DNA from 2 places in the Metabacillus litoralis genome. Region 1 is predicted to be linked to the other one. Evidence: predicted binding sites of a transcription regulator. Region 1 holds the regulator's gene; the other holds the start of a gene.
What was found. The regulator LexA, encoded in region 1, represses DNA repair genes until DNA is damaged. The targets are predictions, from matches to a motif close to CGAACATATGTTCG.
Positions count from the first base shown of each region.

Region 2: a site for LexA is predicted at 4,663-4,676, ahead of D9842_RS24225 (YhjD family protein). Genes of this name have one in related genera too.

Region 1 covers NZ_CP033043.1:987,014-997,205, reverse strand. Annotated here, with positions in the region: gene D9842_RS04680 (DUF896 domain-containing protein) at 173-403, opposite strand; gene D9842_RS04675 (YneB family resolvase-like protein) at 567-1,229, opposite strand; gene yneA (cell division suppressor protein YneA) at 1,244-1,555, opposite strand; gene lexA (transcriptional repressor LexA) at 1,713-2,336, shown strand; gene glnA (type I glutamate--ammonia ligase) at 2,411-3,745, opposite strand; gene D9842_RS04655 (MerR family transcriptional regulator) at 3,804-4,205, opposite strand; gene D9842_RS04650 (methionine gamma-lyase family protein) at 4,312-5,586, opposite strand; gene hflX (GTPase HflX) at 5,579-6,850, opposite strand; gene D9842_RS04640 (trimeric intracellular cation channel family protein) at 7,084-7,713, shown strand; gene D9842_RS04635 (hypothetical protein) at 7,781-8,119, opposite strand; gene D9842_RS26105 (hypothetical protein) at 8,492-8,815, shown strand; gene D9842_RS04625 (hypothetical protein) at 8,965-9,306, opposite strand; gene spoVK (stage V sporulation protein K) at 9,501-10,192, opposite strand, start outside.
Region 2 covers NZ_CP033043.1:4,939,435-4,949,626, forward strand. Annotated here, with positions in the region: gene aceB (malate synthase A) at 1-1,218, shown strand, start outside; gene aceA (isocitrate lyase) at 1,283-2,566, shown strand; gene D9842_RS24210 (IDEAL domain-containing protein) at 2,656-2,889, opposite strand; gene D9842_RS26445 (hypothetical protein) at 3,043-3,168, shown strand; gene D9842_RS24215 (competence protein ComK) at 3,299-3,871, shown strand; gene D9842_RS24225 (YhjD family protein) at 4,255-4,641, opposite strand; gene D9842_RS24230 (TVP38/TMEM64 family protein) at 4,800-5,417, shown strand; gene lepB (signal peptidase I) at 5,433-5,936, shown strand; gene D9842_RS24245 (thiolase family protein) at 6,620-7,792, shown strand; gene D9842_RS24250 (MFS transporter) at 7,816-8,955, opposite strand; gene addB (helicase-exonuclease AddAB subunit AddB) at 9,199-10,192, shown strand, end outside.

The DNA.
Region 1 (10,192 bases):
CTCCTCAACCATACTATTTCTCTTATTATAAAAGAACAAAGAAGCAATTATTGTCTTAAACTGGAGAGAGAAGACACTATTTTTGTCGAACATTTGAAACCTATCATTACTTAAAGAAGAATGCCATATTCAGTTCCAATTAAAAAGGAATAAATCATTGATTTATTCCTTTTTAATGTAGATCTTTCCTTCTCTCATTTTTCAGCTTTTGCGGCGTTACATCGTTACCATTCGGGTCAACAACTGTTACTCCCTTTAAAGTGTTTTTCATAGAGGACCGAAACACTTGTAAATACTCATTTCGAAGAGATTGTTGTTCTTGCTTTTCTTTATCAGTTAGCCCTACTGACTTTGCTTTCTTGGATAATTCATTTATTCGATCGATTTTAAATTTCGGTAACATGTTTAATAAACTCCTCTCTTAAATCATATAGACTTCAATCTTACAGCTAACCTCAAAGAGATTAAGTATAAAATTACTTTAAAGTCTTTTAAATGATACAAATGACATATTACTAAATAGAGGAGAAAATAACAACTTTAAAACATATTTTTTCACCAATAATTTACTTATCAAGATCCTGTAGATTATTTTCATCAATATATTCTTGATATCTTCTGTGTACAGTAGCCTTACTAACTCGAAACCCTAATCCCCTAAGAGTTGAAGCAATTTCTCCAAAAGTTAGATTTTTCTTCCTTAGCTTAAGAATCTCTTCTATTGGTAAATCAATCTTCTCACGGCCGCCTCCCTTATCGACGTTCTTTAAATTTTCATGAGGATTGTAGCCATTCTCTATTGCCCGATTCATGCCTCTTTTTATTTTATAATTAATAAGCTTCCGTTGGAATTCTTCAACAGTTGCAAGAATACTCAGTACCATTTCATCTGTTTCGGACAGTTCAGGCTCTCCACGCTCATTTAGAGTAAAAATCTCAGCATCCATTTTTCTTATTTCATGTAAAAGAGCTATTTTTGCGTGACCCCGTCCTAATCTTGTATCATCTTGAACTAATAATATAGATGCCTTCTTTTCTTTTAAAATTGATAGTGCTTCAATCATTCCGTCACGGTCTATGTCATATCCACTATGTCTTTCCTCTATTATCTTTATAACTTCAATATTATGTAGCGAAGCTAATCTTAATAGCTCCTCTTTTTGCCTATCAATAGAAGAATCTTGACTATCCTTCTCTGTACTTACTCTACAATAAACAACTGCCTTCATTATTAGATCATCCTCTACTTACTAGCAATTTGTTCTATTTGATAGATTTCTTCCTTTTCAACAGGTACAAAAACAAATTCACCTGGCTTAACAACATTTGTGTGAATGCCGTTTTTATCCTGTACCCACTTTACAAACTCTTGTTTTGAAATCTGGCTTTTTTCATTAAACTCATCAGCAATTGACCAGAGGCTGTCACCCTCTTTAATTTCTACTTGATGATATTTATCCAAACTTTCTGATTTACCAGTATACGTTATTGCTAGTGTTATTGCAAAAAGGACTAGAAAAAATGATACTACATATGTAAAAGATTCTTTTTTCATTTTATACACCTCATAGGAATATTTGTTCGTATTTGTTGAAATTAGTATAATACGAACGAATGTTCCAGTCAAGCGTTTTTCTCGAACTTATGTTTGTATCTAAAGGTAAATGATGCTATAATAAACATAAATTACAGGATCCGAGGTGTCACAGAGGATGACGAAACTATCAAAAAGGCAACAAGATATATTAACTTTTATTAAAGATGAGGTCCAAAAAAAGGGGTATCCACCTTCAGTACGTGAAATTGGAGAAGCTGTTGGATTAGCTTCAAGCTCAACAGTACACGGTCATTTAGCTAGATTAGAGTCAAAAGGATTAATTAGAAGAGACCCCACGAAACCAAGAGCTATTGAAATACTAGAGGAAGAAGAGACTCTCCATATTCCAAAGAGCAATGTTATTAATGTTCCAGTAATAGGAAAAGTAACAGCAGGTCTTCCAATTACAGCTATTGAAAATGTAGAAGAGTACTTTCCGCTCCCAGATCGATATATATCAGAAGATGAACATGTTTTTATGCTAGAAATTATGGGTGAAAGTATGATAGAAGCTGGAATATTAGACGGTGATTTAGTAATCGTCCGACAACAGCAAACGGCTAACAATGGTGATATTGTTGTGGCTATGACCGAGGATGATGAGGCAACTTGTAAAAGATTTTTCAAAGAAAAAGACTATATTCGCTTACAGCCAGAAAATTCAACAATGGAACCTATTATTCTTCGAAATGTGAGTATACTAGGAAAAGTAATTGGAGTTTACCGCACGGTTCATTAAGCTTGCCTAATTAGGCAAGCTTTTTTATTTGCAAATAAAAAAACTTAACACTAAATGTGTTAAGTTTTTTTCTATTAATACATTGACATGTATTGTTCTCTTTCCCATGGGTGTACTTGCGTACGGAACATATCCCACTCTATTTCTTTCGCTTCAATAAAGTGCTCAAATAAGTGTTCACCTAAAGCATGCTTCATTGTGCTATCTGCTTTTAACAAGTCTAGAGCTTGAGCTAGTGTTGCTGGTAGGTCTACGATACCATTTTCAACACGCTCTTCTTTTGACATAACATAAATGTTACGATCAATAGGTTTTGGAGCTTGAAGCTTATTTTTAATACCGTCAAGACCAGCAGCTAAAAGAACACTCATAGCTAGGTATGGATTTGCTGCAGGGTCAACACTACGAACTTCTACACGTGTACTTAACCCACGTGAAGCAGGGATACGAATTAATGGACTTCTGTTTTGTGCAGACCAAGCCACATAACACGGTGCCTCATAACCAGGTACTAGTCGTTTATAAGAGTTTACAGTTGGGTTTGTTACAGCTGTAAATGCAGGTGCATGTTTGATTACACCAGCAATAAATTGTCTAGCAGTTTCACTTAATTGCAGTTCAGCGTTCGTATCTAAGAATGCATTCTCACCTTTGCTAAATAACGATAAGTTACAGTGCATACCAGATCCGTTTACACCAAACAATGGTTTTGGCATAAATGTAGCATGTAATCCATGCTTGCGTGCAATTGTTTTAACAACTAATTTAAATGTTTGAATATCGTCACATGCTTTAATTGCAGAAGCATATTTAAAATCAATTTCATGCTGACCAGGCGCCACCTCATGGTGAGATGCCTCAATTTCAAATCCCATTTCTTCTAATTCTAGAACGATATCACGGCGGCAGTTTTCACCTAAGTCAGTTGGTGCTAAGTCGAAATATCCACCATTATCGTTTAATTCTAATGTTGGTTCGCCTTTTTCGTCTAATTTAAATAAGAAGAATTCTGGCTCAGGCCCTAAATTGAAATCTGAAAATCCAAGTTCTTCCATCTCAGAAAGAAGACGTCTTAGGTTATTACGAGGATCACCAGCAAATGGAGTGCCATCTGGATTATAAATATCACAGATAAATCGTGCAACTTTTCCTTTTTCTGCTGTCCAAGGGAAAATAACGAATGTATCAAGATCAGGATATAAGTACATATCAGACTCTTCGATTCGAACGAAACCTTCAATTGAAGATCCATCGAACATCATTTTATTATCTAAAGCTTTATCTAATTGACTTACAGGAATCTCTACGTTTTTAATAGTTCCCAAAATATCTGTGAATTGTAGACGGATATATTTTACATTGTTTTCTTTTACTAAAGTTACGATATCTTCTCTTGAATATTTAGCCACTTGAAAATCTCCTCTCCTATTTCAAAAAAGTTTTATATTCAATTTCATACTAACTAGATCAATGAAAAAACCTTGTCATGTCCCCTTGCCTTAATGTTGGTCGATTAAAGCGTCCTGCCTGCATAAGTTCAGATTTTAAGAGCTTACGTAATTCAGCATCACTCAAATCAGGTTTTTCAACAGTTTTATGTTGCTCTTCTTTCTCTTCACTATGTGTACTTTTGCGCAAGAAAATTTCTTTAATTCCAGCCAAGTTAACACCTTGTTCAATTAAATTACGAATCTCCAATAATTTGTCAACATCATTAAACGAAAACAATCTTCTATTGCTTTCCGTTCGAGCTGGAAAAATAAGTTCATTCTCTTCATAATAACGAATTTGTCTTGCAGACAGATCTGTGAGCTGCATAACAATTCCGATAGGAAATAGGGGCATTGAGCGTCGTATATTATCACTCATGTTATTCGCTCCTTTTATTTAACTAATCTCATTATAACTTATGTAATATTATGTGTCAATCATGTGTCAGGTTACATAACATAGTAGAATTACTTTCTATTAGTAATTATCTATCTATTGAGATTAACTTTTGCTCAATTAAAGAATCAACAGCACTACAAACAGCTATTTTTACATGAGTGTATGTTAGTCCACCTTGGACGTATGCAACGTACGGCTCTCTTAATGGCCCATCTGCGGAAAGTTCGATGCTAGCTCCTTGAACAAAAGTACCTGCTGCCATAATGACATCATCTTCATATCCAGGCATATAGTTAGGATATGGTGTAACATGGGAGTTTATTGGTGAAGAATACTGAATTGCTTGGCAAAAAGCAACCATCAGTTTTGGGTCTTCAAATTGTACAGATTGAATCAAATCAGTTCTTATACTGTTCCACGAAGGACTCGTTTTCAAACCAATTTCTTCTAAAAAAGCTGAAGTAAATACTGCACCTTTTAACGCTTGTCCCACAACATGCGGTGCCAAAAAGAACCCTTGATACATTTCCTGAAGGCTGTATAGTGAAGCACCAGCCTCTGCTCCAATACCAGGTGAAGTCATTCTGTACGAGCAAGCCTCTATAAGTTCTTTTTTGCCAACTAAATAGCCTCCTGTTTTTGCAAGTCCACCGCCAGGATTTTTAATTAATGATCCTGCAATTAGATCAGCTCCAACATGACATGGCTCCAATTCTTCCACAAATTCACCATAGCAGTTATCAACGAAAATGACAATATCTTCTTTAAGTGATTTAACAAAATTTATCATTTGTTTAATATCTGATATTGTAAATGAAGGCCTTGTTGCATATCCTTTAGAACGTTGAATACCAATCATTTTAGTTTTAGGGGAAATAGCGTTTTTTACACCTTCAAAATTTACAGTACCATCTTCTTTAAGATCCACAGTATTGTAATCTATATTAAATTCCTTAAGTGAGCCAATACCGCTACCTCTGATACCTACTATTTCTTCAAGTGTATCATATGGTTTTCCAGTTATATATAGTAGTTCATCGCCTGGTCTTAAAACACCGAAAAGAGCAATCGAAATAGCGTGCGTTCCGGAGATAATTTGTGGTCTTACTAAGCCAGCTTCCCCTCCAAACACATCTGCATACACTTCTTCTAAGGTGTCTCTGCCAATATCATCATATCCATAACCTGTTGATGGAATAAAGTGAGAGTCACTAATTCGATGCTTTTGAAAGCTTTTTAGCACCTTAAATTGGTTTACCTCACTGATAAAATCAATTTGGTCGTGAACCTTATCTATTTTTTGTTCAGCCTTTTCAACAATTGGGGCAATAGCTGCCCCATTTTTTAATAACTCAAACATGTTTATTACCCTCTCCGTTATACCTATCTAGTTGTCCATTTATCGCATGTGTTGGGAGAACAAACCCTTCGATTTCATACACTTCTTTCTCTTCTATAAATTCTAAGTGTTCAATTAGAGATTCAGTTTTCAATTGCGAAATTAACCTACCTTCATTTGCTGGTAGGTGGATGGAGTAATGTTTCATTTCTTTTTTTGCAATATTCTCCACCTTATTCATCAACATTTTTAAATCTTCTTCAGAAAAAGCAGTAATTGTTAGATAATCCTCCGTCGGGGATGGTACAAATGATCCCGGAGTCTGATCCTTTTTATTATAAACGGTCAAAATCGGTATATCGGTTACATCCAATTGTTCAAGAAGCTTATATACAGTCTTCTCATGATTGGCGTAGTCTTCATTCGAGCTGTCAACAACATGAAGAATAAGATCTGCTTCTTTTACTTCTTCAAGTGTAGATCGGAACGCTGCCACAAGAGTTGTCGGTAAATCCTGAATAAAACCTACAGTATCTGTGATCAGTGCTTGATATGTTGATGGTAATAATACTTTTCTTGTCATAGGATCTAATGTTGCAAATAATAAGTCTTCTTCAAACGTTCCTGCTGTTGTTAATCGATTAAATATCGTTGATTTCCCTGCATTTGTATACCCTACCAAAGCAATTTGAAAAGCTTGGTTTTTCTTACGACGTTCACGATATCTGCTTCTGTGTCTAACAACAGTTGATAACTGCTGTTTTATTTCATTAATACGATTTCGAATGTGACGACGATCAGTTTCTAGTTGAGTTTCCCCTGGACCTCTTGTACCAATACCTCCTCCTTGACGTGATAAAGCAATACCTTGTCCAGTTAATCTCGGGAGCAGGTATTGTAGTTGTGCAAGCTCTACCTGAAGCTTACCTTCTTTTGATTTAGCACGTTGTGCAAATATATCTAAAATCAGTTGAGTACGATCTATAATTCGCACATCTACTATTGATGATAAATTTCTTAATTGACTTGGTGATAATTCATCATTAAAAACGACAATATCTGGACTAAATTCCTCAACTAAACTCAATAATTCATCTACTTTTCCTTTTCCTATGTATGTAGCGGGATGTGGCCTCTCCCTTTTCTGTGTCATTTGGCTAAGTACTTCTCCATTAGCTGTTTTCGTTAATGAAGCTAACTCCTCCATTGAGTAATGAAAATGTTCGTCAAGTATTGTTTGAAGCTGACAACCAACTAATATTACCTTTTCTTTAAGTACATCCAATGTATTATTCAATAAAAAACCCTTCCCTTACGCTATTTTTAGCACTTTAATCATATCAAACATTACTGTAATTCTCTAATTATTTCTGTTATAGACCTAGTATAAACAGTTTTGGACCTATAATATTCTTACCCACCTTGCTTTCATACAGAATACTAAAGAAAAGAATTGACCTTTATGGAGGTTACATATACAATAATTTCGGCTGAATTTATACAACTGGGGGAATTATTTTGACTTGGGACGTTTTAAGTATTATTGGAACAATTGCTTTTGCGATTAGTGGTGCAATTGTAGCAATGGAAGAAGAGTATGATATATTAGGAGTATATATTTTAGGTATTGTCACGGCATTTGGCGGTGGTGCAATTCGAAATTTACTTATAGGTGTCCCAGTCAGTGCGTTATGGGAACAAGGAGTGCTTTTTCAGGTAGCCCTTTTTGCTATGACGATTGTTTTTTTATTTCCTAATCGATTATTACAACATTGGGAAAAATGGGGGAATTTTACTGATGCAATCGGTCTTTCCGCATTTGCCATACAAGGTGCTTTATATGCTGTTAACATGAATCACCCTATTAGTGCAGTAATCGTTGCAGCAGTATTAACTGGTAGTGGCGGAGGAATTGTCCGAGACATCCTTGCAGGACGTAAGCCACTAGTACTTCGTGCAGAAATTTATGCCTTTTGGGCAATTATTGCAGGATTTTTAATTGGCTTTAAGCTTGTTAACGACCCTTTCGAACTTTATATCCTATTTGGATTAATCGTCTTACTTAGAGTTCTGTCCTATACATATAAGTGGCGTTTACCAAATCGAAGTTTCAAACCATCATCAAACAATGAAACAATCTCAGGATAAAATATAGAATGTTTGTTGAGAAAGAGTATAGGAAAAGGCAACTATAATGGAGTTGCCTTTTTTAATTTTAGCTGATTTCCTGTAGTTCTTCTCTTGATCGACTGACTTTACATTTTATATAAGTTTGGGTTGTATCAAACATGTCTGCAACATATAACGTTGCTCCATAATAGGTTTTTTCGTTAGTCATTTCTTCGTTAACAATATAATCATAAATTGCAGATTCAATATCTTGGAAGAATGGTAAAATGGCTTCGTTATTTTTAATGATTTGATATAGTTGAACTGTTAAAAATGGGTTTTTATCGTATTTTTCCACCAATTGGTTAATGACAGATTCGTTAAGTGACAAGTTATTTTCAACAAGGTATTTTAGCTGTTCTAAAAATAATTTGTTATCACACATCCTAATCACTCCCTCTTATAGTTTGTATTCTAACATTTAGAGGAGTTTATTGAAAGCGTTTACAACATTGTTTATTATAGCTTTTTTCGATTGAAGATTACAGGTTTAATGCTATTTTTATATGACTCTATATTTATACAAATAAATACATAATGAACCTTAACGTTGATTGTTAGAACTTTCTATTGTCTATAGATTTATAATGATCATTATTCAAATTTACTACAAACTCTAACTTATTTTTATTCAGTTGATTTAGAGCTAATATATGTTAAGATTCCTTAAATTAATTTTTTATTCATGAATTCTCTCACCTATTGATTAATCAAGAATAATTTATATGATAGCTACAAAAAGAAAGGTGTGATCATAATGAAATGGAGAAATTATGGATTATGGACATCTATTGCTTCTCTTTTATATATGGTATTTAAAGATTTAGGCCTACAGATTGATCTAACAAGTTGGGAAACTTATGTCACATCTGTTTTAGGTATTCTTGTGACACTAGGTATTATTTCCAACCCTGAAAATGGAAAAGGATTTTTCAATAAAAAAACAGACAATTCCATAGCCCCTTCTGATATGACAAACCCACAGACAACTACAAATAACCAAAGTCAATCCGAAGAAACAACAACCACATTCTCTGAAGAAGCTGTTCCTGATCGTAAATATGTACCTTATGAAAAATAAACATAATGGTTCATGTTCTTATAATTACAATGGAATTAGCAGTTTAAGGTAAACATAAAACGATAGTCATAAATTGACTATCGTAACTATATTTGTATATTGAAGGGTACTGTGAAAAGTACCTTTTTTGTTTTAGAAAACGAAGAAATCTATTTTTCATTTTCAATTTTTTCGATTTTAATAATCCCATTAATATGATTTTCTGATTCTACATAAGCCACAATCTTATCTTTCACTTTAAGTTTTTCTTTTAAAGGATGTTTAATATTTTCGCTATTAAATTGTATTTTAGTTTTTCCATCTGTAGATTGTCCCTGATATTCATTGCCATCAACCTTTGTAATAACATAAGTAAAGGTTTTATAATCTTCTTTGACCTCAGTGGTTGTTACTTCTTTAGATGTTCCTCCGGTATCTGGCTTAATAAAGACAATACCAAGCCCTAATAAGAACCCTGTTAAAACGAGTAAAAGAATTAGTTTTATTTTCATCATTACCTCCATATCGAAAAAACTGTCCCGTAATTGAACAGACAGTACAAATAGTAACCTGATATATGATGTATGATAAAAATATAAAAAAAGAACGGCTAGCGCCTCTTAAAAATATTATTAAGAACAAAAGCCCCCAATTAAAGTGGGGACGATGTCTTGAAAGTCTATCTCAATAAAAAACAACTTTAACTTCAAATACTTTTATGCTCATTTAATACCAAATCTTGGCTTTTTATTGTTAAAAGATCTTCACGATTATATCTGTCCGTTAATAATAACCTCATCGCTTGTGAACGGATAGACTTTTCAATAATGTTTCGAACATAGCGACCATTACTAAACTTTGATGGATGTGTTTCTGTTTTAACAGCCATTAGATGTTCTTTGAGTTTGATTTCTGCATCTTGGTGAAATCTATACTCTCGTTCTGTCATCATAAGTTCCGAAATATCCATTAAGTCGTCCACAGAATAATCCGGAAAATCTACAACAAGTGGAAACCTTGATAAAAGTCCTGGGTTCAAAGACAAAAAGTTATCCATTTCACGTGGGTATCCCGCTAATATCAATACAAAATCATGCTGTTTATCTTCCATATGTTTGACCAATGTATCAATTGCTTCCTTACCAAAATCTTTTTCCCCTCCTCTTGCGAGAGAATAGGCTTCATCTATAAATAATATTCCACCAAGGGCTTTCTTAATTAAATCTCGAGTTTTTTGTGCAGTATGCCCGATATATTCTCCAACGAGATCTGCCCTTTCTGCTTCTATAAGATGACCTTTCGATAAAACATTCATTTGGAAAAAAAGCTTTCCAACTAATCTTGCTACCGTTGTTTTTCCTGTACCAGGATTTCCCTTAAACATCATGTGCAGTGCTT
Region 2 (10,192 bases), 1.3 Mb from region 1:
AATGTGATGAACGGCCAAATCAATCTCAAAGATGCTGTCCGCCGAACAATCTCCTTTGAAAATGAAGGCGGTAAGACCTATCAGTTGAATGAGGAAACAGCAACTTTAAAAGTAAGACCAAGAGGATGGCATCTTGAGGAAAAACATATAGAGCTTGATGGTAAAAGAATGTCTGCTAGCTTAGTAGATTTTGGGTTATTCTGTTTTCATAATGCAAAGGAGTTAATTGAACGCGGAAGTGGCCCTTATTTTTATTTACCTAAAATGGAAAGTCATCTTGAAGCAAGATTATGGAATGATGTATTTTGTTTTGCACAAGATGAATTAAATATTTCACGCGGAACCATTAAAGCAACTGTATTAATCGAAACAATCATGGCAGCCTTTGAAATGGATGAAATTCTTTATGAGCTGAAGGAGCACTCAGCGGGATTAAATTGTGGCAGATGGGATTATATTTTTAGTTATCTTAAGAAGCTTAGAAATTGTAGGTCTGTTATTCTACCAGATCGTGCGCAAGTAACAATGACTGTTCACTTTATGAGATCATACTCTTTGCTCGCTATCCAAACTTGTCATAAGCGCAATGCCCATGCAATGGGAGGAATGGCGGCACAAATTCCAGTGAAAAACAATCCAGTAGCCAATGAGCGAGCGTTTGAGAAGGTTCGTGCAGATAAAGAAAGAGAAGCAACATACGGCCATGATGGTACATGGGTTGCCCATCCTGCACTTGTTCAAGTGGCGAAGGATGTTTTTGATAAACATATGAAAACACCTAATCAGATTCACCGTAAACGAGAAGATGTAAACGTAACCGCAGAAGATTTGTTAGAGGTTCCGGATGGAATCATTACAGAAGAAGGGGTAAGAACAAATATTGATGTTGGGATCCGTTATATCGCTTCATGGCTTAGCGGAAGGGGCGCTGCGCCAATTCATAATTTAATGGAAGATGCAGCAACAGCAGAGATATCAAGAGCTCAAGTATGGCAATGGATTCGCCATCCACGTGGAATTCTTGAAGATGGTCGTAAATTAACATTCGAGCTTTATGATTTATTAAGAGATGAAGAGGTTCAAAAGATAAGAGAATCAGTGGGGGAAATAGCTTTTCAGAAAGGGCATTTTGAAGAAGGTGTTTTGGTTTTCGATGAACTGGTAAAACGCGATGAGTTTATTGATTTCTTAACGATACCGAGCTATGAAAAGCTTTAAACAGAATGTATTAAGGACAACAAAGGGGAAGTAAGAAAAAATTTTTATAAATGGGGGAATAAAAATGAACGGTCAAACAAGAGTAGAAGCATTACAAGAAAGCTGGGAGTTAGATAAACGTTGGGAAGGCATTACACGTCCTTACAGCGCGGAAGAGGTTATTCGTTTAAGGGGTTCAATTGATATCGAGCATACACTGGCAAGACGAGGGGCAGAAAAACTTTGGAATTACCTTCACAATGAGGACTACATTCATGCACTTGGTGCACTTACAGGAAATCAAGCTGTACAGCAAGTAAAAGCTGGCTTAAAAGCAATTTACTTAAGTGGTTGGCAGGTAGCAGCAGATGCGAATCTTTCAGGGAATATGTATCCAGATCAAAGCTTATATCCTGCAAACAGTGTTCCACATGTTGTAAAGCGTATCAATCAAGCCTTGCAACGTGCTGATCAAATACAGCATCTTGAAGGAGAAGGGAATATTGACTGGTTTGCACCGATCGTTGCGGATGCTGAGGCTGGCTTTGGCGGTCAATTAAATGTTTTTGAATTAATGAAATCAATGATTGAATCAGGTGCTGCAGGGGTTCATTTTGAAGATCAATTATCTTCGGAGAAAAAGTGTGGTCATTTAGGTGGAAAGGTATTATTACCAACTCAGACTGCTGTAAAAAATCTTATTTCAGCTCGCTTAGCAGCTGATGTTATGGGAACACCAACGATTATTATTGCTCGAACAGATGCAGACGCAGCAGATCTTATTACAAGTGATGTTGATCCTGCTGATCATGAGTTTATTACAGGTGAGCGCACAGTAGAAGGATTTTTCCGTACTCGTTCCGGAATTGATCAGGCAATTAGTCGAGGACTTTCATATGCACCATATGCAGATTTAATCTGGTGTGAAACATCTGAGCCTAATTTAGAGCAGGCACAAAAATTTGCTGATGCTATTCATGAGAAGTTTCCTGGAAAACTATTAGCTTACAACTGTTCACCTTCATTTAACTGGAAGAAAAAGCTTGATGATGAGACAATTGCAAACTTCCAAAAAGAAATTGCTAAAATGGGTTATAAATTCCAATTTGTTACACTTGCTGGTTTCCATGCTCTAAATCATAGCATGTTTGAGTTAGCACGAGGCTATCGTGATCGTGGCATGGCTGCTTATTCTGAGCTTCAACAAAATGAATTTTCTAGTGAAGTACATGGATATACAGCTACTAGACATCAGCGAGAGGTTGGAACAGGTTATTTTGATGAAGTAGCTCAAACGATTTCTGGTGGAACGTCTTCAACAACAGCGTTGAAGGGATCAACAGAAGCGGAGCAGTTTACAAAAGCATAATAAAAGGAGAACGGCCAAGGACTACATCCTTGACCGTTCTTTTATATTACATTGGATAATCACAGAAATAAAGACTGCACATGGCAGCCTTATCCTAGCTTACGCAATCCTTTGTATTCTTTTGATAGTTTCATAAATACTGTCTTGTTCTTTGTGTCAAGTGCATCATTGATACGTTCTTCTAGCAATTCTTTTTTCCTGTTAAACAACGCTTCATCCAAAATCATTTGAATATACATGTCTAATACAGGTTGCTCGGATGGAACGTTTTTCGTGTTACGGGACTTCATGATTTCAGTGTACGACGACTTTTTATTTTTCATGAAAGATCACCCCTGATGCCTTTTTTATATTGTATGGAATTTTTAGGAGAAAATCAACCAAATTGTTAAAATTTTTAAAAAATTTAACAGGAATATTTTTGGAATGTATGAAAATCTTACAATAGGAAAAGATATTCCAAAGGATGTGATGTCATGTATAAGGAAGAAGAAACAGAATTATCACCAACAGCTTTAAATCCACTGGTTGGAATTGAAATGGAAGATAGAGATCGTTTGAGAAGCCCATTTGAGGATTCAGCAGCTCAGAATAATGAATGACTTCTTTACAAATATGTAAAAGAAGTCATTTTTTTATGGAGTTTTTGTAAATTTATAGAATTTTTAAAAAAGACATGCTAGATTATTTATGGGATATTTTACCTAATAATTTAGTAAGAGGTGCAAAACGGTGATTGATACGAACAAAATGGTAGTGGAAGATTATCTTATTAACCGATTTACTATGGCCATTCTCCCTGGTGAAAATAGGTACATCACTGAGGTACTAGAGCTTGAGCAAGATCTTACTGTTGGAAAACGCCCAATGGATGTTATTGACCAAAGTTGCAGATATTTTGGGAGCAGTTATAATGGCAGGAAGGAAGGGACTAAAGACTTAATGGGTGTTACACATAAACCACCAATTGTAATTGACCCGGCAAACTCAATTTACTTCTTCCCAACAACATCCTCCACACGGCCACATTGTGCATGGCTTTCACATAGTTTTGTGAAAGAATATGTAGGAACGAATGAAGACAATACTTGCATTACATTTACAAATGGTAAAGTAATAACGTTACCAATGTCAGTAGGGTCCTTTGAAAATCAACTTTTCCGCACAGCACAGTTAAGAACGATTATTTCTTCAAGAATTGAACAGGAACAAAGAAAAATAAATATGCTTCTTTTTCCGAAAGGTGAGAAGGAAGTTAGTTCATTTTATGAACAAATGATAAGAGAAATGAATCGATTTCAATAATTAACTTCATTGTGAATAAGATAGAACGAGACGAAGCTATCCGATTTGTGGGTAGCTTTTTCAGGGTCTACCTAACACATAAGGATTAACTAATAATGCAACATTTAGGCATGTTTATTCGTATTACTGCTAAGACAGTTTGATTACAAAGGAGAATATGATGTCATTTAAAAAGAGAAGAGAGAAACATTTAAGAAAACGAAGAGCCAAAAGAAAGCATGATACTTATTCCATATTCGATTTCTTTGCGGATGTTGTCTTTTATTTTCCTGAACTTATTTTTCTACCGTTCCGAATAGTATGGTATGGAATAAGAGTCATTTTTAGATTTTTTGATTGGACCTAGTTGAACTTATTTTTCTTTATTAAGTGAGCACTAATATTTATGTTTGTGTACTTTTTCCAAAATTTGTCTTTTCTGGTTTAAATAAATATAATTCCATAATTTCAGATACTTTGTTTCGAATTCTAGGATTAAAATAATTGTGTTTTTCTTCATATCCGTTGTAAATAAAGGAATAAAGAGTGAATGCTTCGTCTCGTTCAACCTGATGAACTTTAATGTTTCGTTTTTGAAGCTCTCGCTTAACGTCAGCCAAATCCTTTTGTGCGAGTTTTAACGACTCTTCAACAATAGATAAATATGGACGATGTAATTTAAATGGACTTTGTTGAATAACTGCTAAATCTCTATTAAAAATTGAAACAGCCATCGGTAAATAAATTGCTTGTTCGATCATGTCTCGAACGTCACTTGGTATTCTTGTCACAGAAATGCCCCCTATCGATACAGAACATTTGTTCGTATTTAATTATAATCGAATCCTAATAAATTCGCAAGTATGACAAACTTAGTAAGTACCTGTATCTTTTAAGTTTTAACATAAGTGTGTACAATAGATACAAAGGATTTTACAAGGAGTATAAGATGAACTTTGAGACGTTGCAGGACATTTTTACATTAGAATATTTAATGGAACTATTTGAGACCTATCGTTCATTTGGTCCATTTTTCGCTATATTATTACCAATGTTAGAAGCCTTTTTTCCATTTTTACCACTAGTTATCTTTATTGTTGCCAATGTAAATTCATTTGGACTATGGATGGGATTTTTTTTATCTTGGATTGGGGCTTGTTTAGGTGCTATTATTGTATTCGTTATAATGAGGAAACTTGGCGAATGGAGAGTTTTTAAGAGCCTGAAAGAAAAAAAGGGAATTAAAAAGCTGTTAACCTGGATTGAACGAAGAGGATTTAGCCCGCTTTTTCTAATTCTTTGTTTTCCGTTTACTCCGTCGGCAGCGATTAATGTTGTTGCAGGTTTGTCCAGAATTAGTTACTGGCAGTTTATATTAGCAGTTCTGTCGGGGAAACTAGTTATGATTTTCTTGGTAAGTTTTATTGGGCAGGATCTGCACGCTCTTATAACAAAGCCAATTCGATCTGTTATAGCAGGGGTTGTAATCTTTTTACTATGGTTTATTGGAAAAAGAGTCGAAAAAAGACTGAATACTACCATAACGGTTGAGAAAAAAGAACACTAACCTTTAGGAGGTTATATGAAAAAGCGTAAAATTGCTTTTACGGCAGTAGGAGTATGTTTAACAGCTATTATTGTGAAAAATTTGATTTTTGTTGAATATAAGGTAGAGGGAGTTTCCATGCAGCCAACATATGAGGAAGGAAGATTGCTTTCTATTAACAAGTTAAGCTTATATTTTTCCTCGTTAAAGAGATTTGATGTGGTCGTATTCCAACTCCCAAATAGTGACGACATTTATGTGAAAAGAGTGATTGGTCTTCCGGGTGATGAACTTCATTATAAGGATGATCAGCTTTATGTAAATGGAAAGGCTGTAAATGAACCTTTTCTTTCTCCTGAAGATCTAGATGTTACGAAGCAGACAGGAAACTTTACGCTCGAGGATATTATAGATAAAGGAACAATACCAAAAGGTTATATATTTGTTATAGGTGACAACCGTATCCAAAGCCGGGACAGTCGTCATTTTGGTTTAGTGAAAATGGATGATGTCATAGGAATTGTAGGTAATGAAGAATAATGCTAACTCAACTTGTTTATAACTTGTGGAGTTAGCATTTTTTTGTTGATAAAGGGAGGGCGTGTGCTGTTGTTCATTAGGTGGATGAATGACAAAAGTGGCGGTGTAGAAGAGAGAGTGGTGTCGTTCATAGGGGCGATGAACGACAAAAGTGTTGAGGTAAGAGAGAGTGGTGTCGTTCATAGGGGCGATGAACGACAAAAGTGTTGAGGTAAGAGAGAGTGGTGTCGTTCATAGGGGTGATGAACGACAAAAGTGTTGAGGTAAGAGCGAGTGGTGTCGTTCATAGGGGTGATGAACGACAAAAGTGTTGGTGGAAGAGCGAGTGGTGTCGTTCATAGGGGAGATGAACGACAAAAGTGTTGGAGAGGAGAGAGAGTGGTGTCGTTCATAGGGGTGATGAACGACAAAAGTGTTGAGGTAAGAGAGAGTGGTGTCGTTCATAAGGTGGATGAACGACAAACCCTAGATAGAATCAGTCACAGATGGTCTTCAAAAGCCCGGATGATGAAGCCCAGCCCAATAGAATCCCCACAAACGTTCTTCAGAACCCCCAATCAATCAAAATATAAAAAATCAAACATACACAAAGAAGAAAAAATTCCCTAATATTTCTATTAAACTATATTATAATGAAAGTAATGAGCAATGGCTCAGAAACATGAATTAAGGGGGATGGAGAAATGCGAGAGGTTGTGATTACTGCAGCAGTGCGAACACCTATTGGTTCTTTTGGAGGCGCTTTCAAAGACCTTTCACCTACACAATTAGCTGTACCTGTTCTAGACGAGGTTGTAAAAAGAAGTAAGCTTCAAAAGCAAGATGTGGAAGAAGTGATTTTAGGACATTGTATTCAAAGGACAGATGAGCCTAATACAGCGAGGACAGCGGCTCTATTAGCTGAATTTCCTGATACAACAACAGGTTATACAATCCAGCGACAGTGTGCATCAGGGTTACAGGCTATTTTATCTGCAGCTATGCAAATTCAAACAGGACATTCAAATATTGTGATAGCAGGCGGAGTGGAGGTAATGAGCTCAAGTCCATACTTACTTAAGCAGCATCGATGGGGATCACGTCTTCAGCATGGCCAGGTAACAGACAGTGTGTGGGAAATATTAGAGGATCCAATTCACCATATAATGATGGGGGAAACAGCTGAAAATGTGGCAGAGGAATATGGTATCACAAGAAAAGAGCAGGATGAACTTGCATTATCAAGTCATAATCGTGCTTTAGCGGCAATTGAAGGTGGGAAGTTTGCACAAGAAATCTTGCCGATAAGTGTGAAAACGCGTAAAGGGGAAAATGTTGTTTCTCAAGATGAAGGACCACGACAGGTTTCAAGTGATAAACTCACGGCTTTAGCACCGATTTTTAGAGAGAATGGAACAGTAACAGCCGGGAATGCTTCTTCCTTGAATGATGGGGCGGCTGCACTTGTTTTAATGTCAAGAGAAGAAGCGGAAAAAAGAGGATTGCCGATTTTAGCGAAAATATCACACTATACTGTTGCTGGGGTAGATCCAAAAGTAATGGGAATCGGTCCTGTTCCAGCTATTCAAAAGGGATTAGCATCATTAAATTGGTCTGTTCAAGATCTAGATGTTGTTGAAATAAATGAGGCCTTTGCTGCTCAATATCTTGCTGTTGAGAAACAGCTGGAGCTGGATAGAGAAAAAGTAAATGTTAATGGAAGTGGAATTAGCTTAGGACATCCAATTGGCTGTACAGGTTCTCGTATTGTGGTTAGTCTTTTGCATGAAATGCAACGAAGAGAGGCGCAAAAAGGTCTTGCTGCATTATGTGTAGGTGGTGGCATAGGGGTAGCCTTGTTTATTGAAAGAGACTAAGAAATAGCAAGAGGCTGAGATTCTCAGTCTCTAATTTTGTTTTGAGTCAATCTGTTATAGCTTAGTAGAAAAGTGAATGCAACTCCAAACAAAACAATAAATAATAGAAGTACATACTGAAAAGATAAAAGGTTTGCTACGAGTGGACCTATACTAGCACCTGTTAATAATGTAAATGAATACAAAGAAATGGCTGTTGCTCGCTTATCCCCGGCCGATTCACCGATAAATGTAATGAGTGATGGAATAAAAATAGCGACAGCAGAGACAAAGAATAAGGATAAGATGGTGATTAGTATGAGCTGTTTTGTTAATAACATGAGTGCGAGGGAAGAGATGATCATCGCTATGCAAGTAAGCAAGATGTTAATGAGTGAATATTTTTTTATCCAAAAGCTGCTGAATAAGGAAAGAGGCGTACCAATTAAGGCGATACATCTACTGTAAAAAAGTTCTTTTTCTAGTTCAACATAGTATTGAGCAAATTCTTCATAAATAGAAACAAATGACATCAAAGTAATAAAGGTTATGCTAAGTCCTAAAATGATTGGGGTTTGAATTAGTCTACCTGTTGTGAAGGTGTCGGCAGGTTTCCTTTTCTTTTGAACGGACACATTAGGAAGAAGATAGAAGGCACATAGAGACAAACATAAATAACTTACCCCGAAGAAATAAAAAACAGCCCGCCAATCTAGCACATTCACCGTTAGCGAACTAATCAGTTGTCCGATAATACCAGCCATTAAAAACCCTGTATTAATGATCGCAATAATGAATGTTCTCCTGTTTACTGTAAACGCATCAAAGCAATAGGCATAGGCAACAGGGGCAAAGCTTCCTAACACAAATCCTTGAAGTCCTCTAGAAAGGTAAAAACTTGTGAGTGAAGTGGAAAAGGTGATTATCAGCGTTAAGCAAAAGGAGGCAACCATGCCGAAAAACAATACATTTCTTTTTGAAAGTGAAGCTGATATTGGACCAAAGCATAGTAGTCCTGTTGCGTAACAAAACGTAAAGATTGTACTTGAAAAAACGGCTTCACCATATGTAATCGACAGCCCTTCTGCAAGTTCGGTATAAATCGGGATAAGTAAATAAATATTACTAGCCACACAAACAGCCGCAAACCAGAAAAACAGTTCCACGATACGATCCTTCATCATCAGATACCTCCTAATGATAACGTATGTTTCAAGAGTAATAGAGGTGTATTCCTTATACAAAAGTTGGTAGAGATGAAAAATGGAATTTGCCTGTAAAGTAAAGTAAAATAGTAAGAGATAGCTAGATCGAAAATTAATACTAAAAAACTACCACGCTACTTTAGTTGTGGTAGTTGTTTTTTCATATAAGAACAAAGAAAATGACCGTTTAATAACACTCTAAAACGTAAGTGGGGAATAAACATGAGTATTCAATTTATCTTGGGGCGCTCTGGAACCGGGAAAACAGAGACGATGTTAAATGAAATAAGAGACAGGCTCTTTCAAGAACCAATTGGCCGTCCGATTATTTATCTCGTACCAGACCAAATGACGTTTGGGGCAGAATATGAGTTAATACGTACACCAAATTTAGGTGGGATGATACGTGCACAAACATTTAGCTTTAGCCGTTTAGCTTGGAGAGTTTTACAGGAAACAGGGGGAATGACTCGTCATCATTTATCTGGTACTGGAATTCAAATGCTTCTCCGGAAACTCGTTGAGGAGTATAAACAAGATTTTAAAGTATTTGCCAAAGCAAGTGATAAAAATGGCTTTATTGAACAGCTAGAAGTTATGTTAACAGAGTTTAAACGATATTGCTTATCACCTCAAGAGTTGGAAGAGTTTGTAGCAAATGCTCAAACCGAGCATGATCGTAAATCATTAACCGATAAACTTCATGACATGGCCATTCTTTATAAACAACTGGAAATTCAATTAAGCCATAAATACGTAGATTCTGAGGATTATTTGAAGCTATTAGCTGAAAAGGTAGAAAACTCAAGTTATTTACAATCTGCTGATATTTATATTGATGGCTTTCATAGCTTTACGCCACAAGAATATGAAGTGGTTGCTGCCTTAATGAAGCATGCACAAAATGTAAAGATTGCTCTTACTGCAGATAAAGCATATAAAGAATTCCTGCCTCATGAATTGCACTTATTTCAAATGACGGGAAAAACGTACAATACCATTCTCGAGCTGGCTACTGAGGCAGGTAAGCAAGTGGACGAGCCAATAGTTCTTAAAGAACAGCATCGCTATGCTGGAAGTCAGTCGTTACAACATTTAGAAGCATTTTATGATATAAGACCAACAACTGTTTTTGATCAAGATCCTGATGTTACGATTTTTCAGGCTACCAATCGCCGCTCTGAGGTTGAAGGAATTGCAAGGGAAATTCAATCAC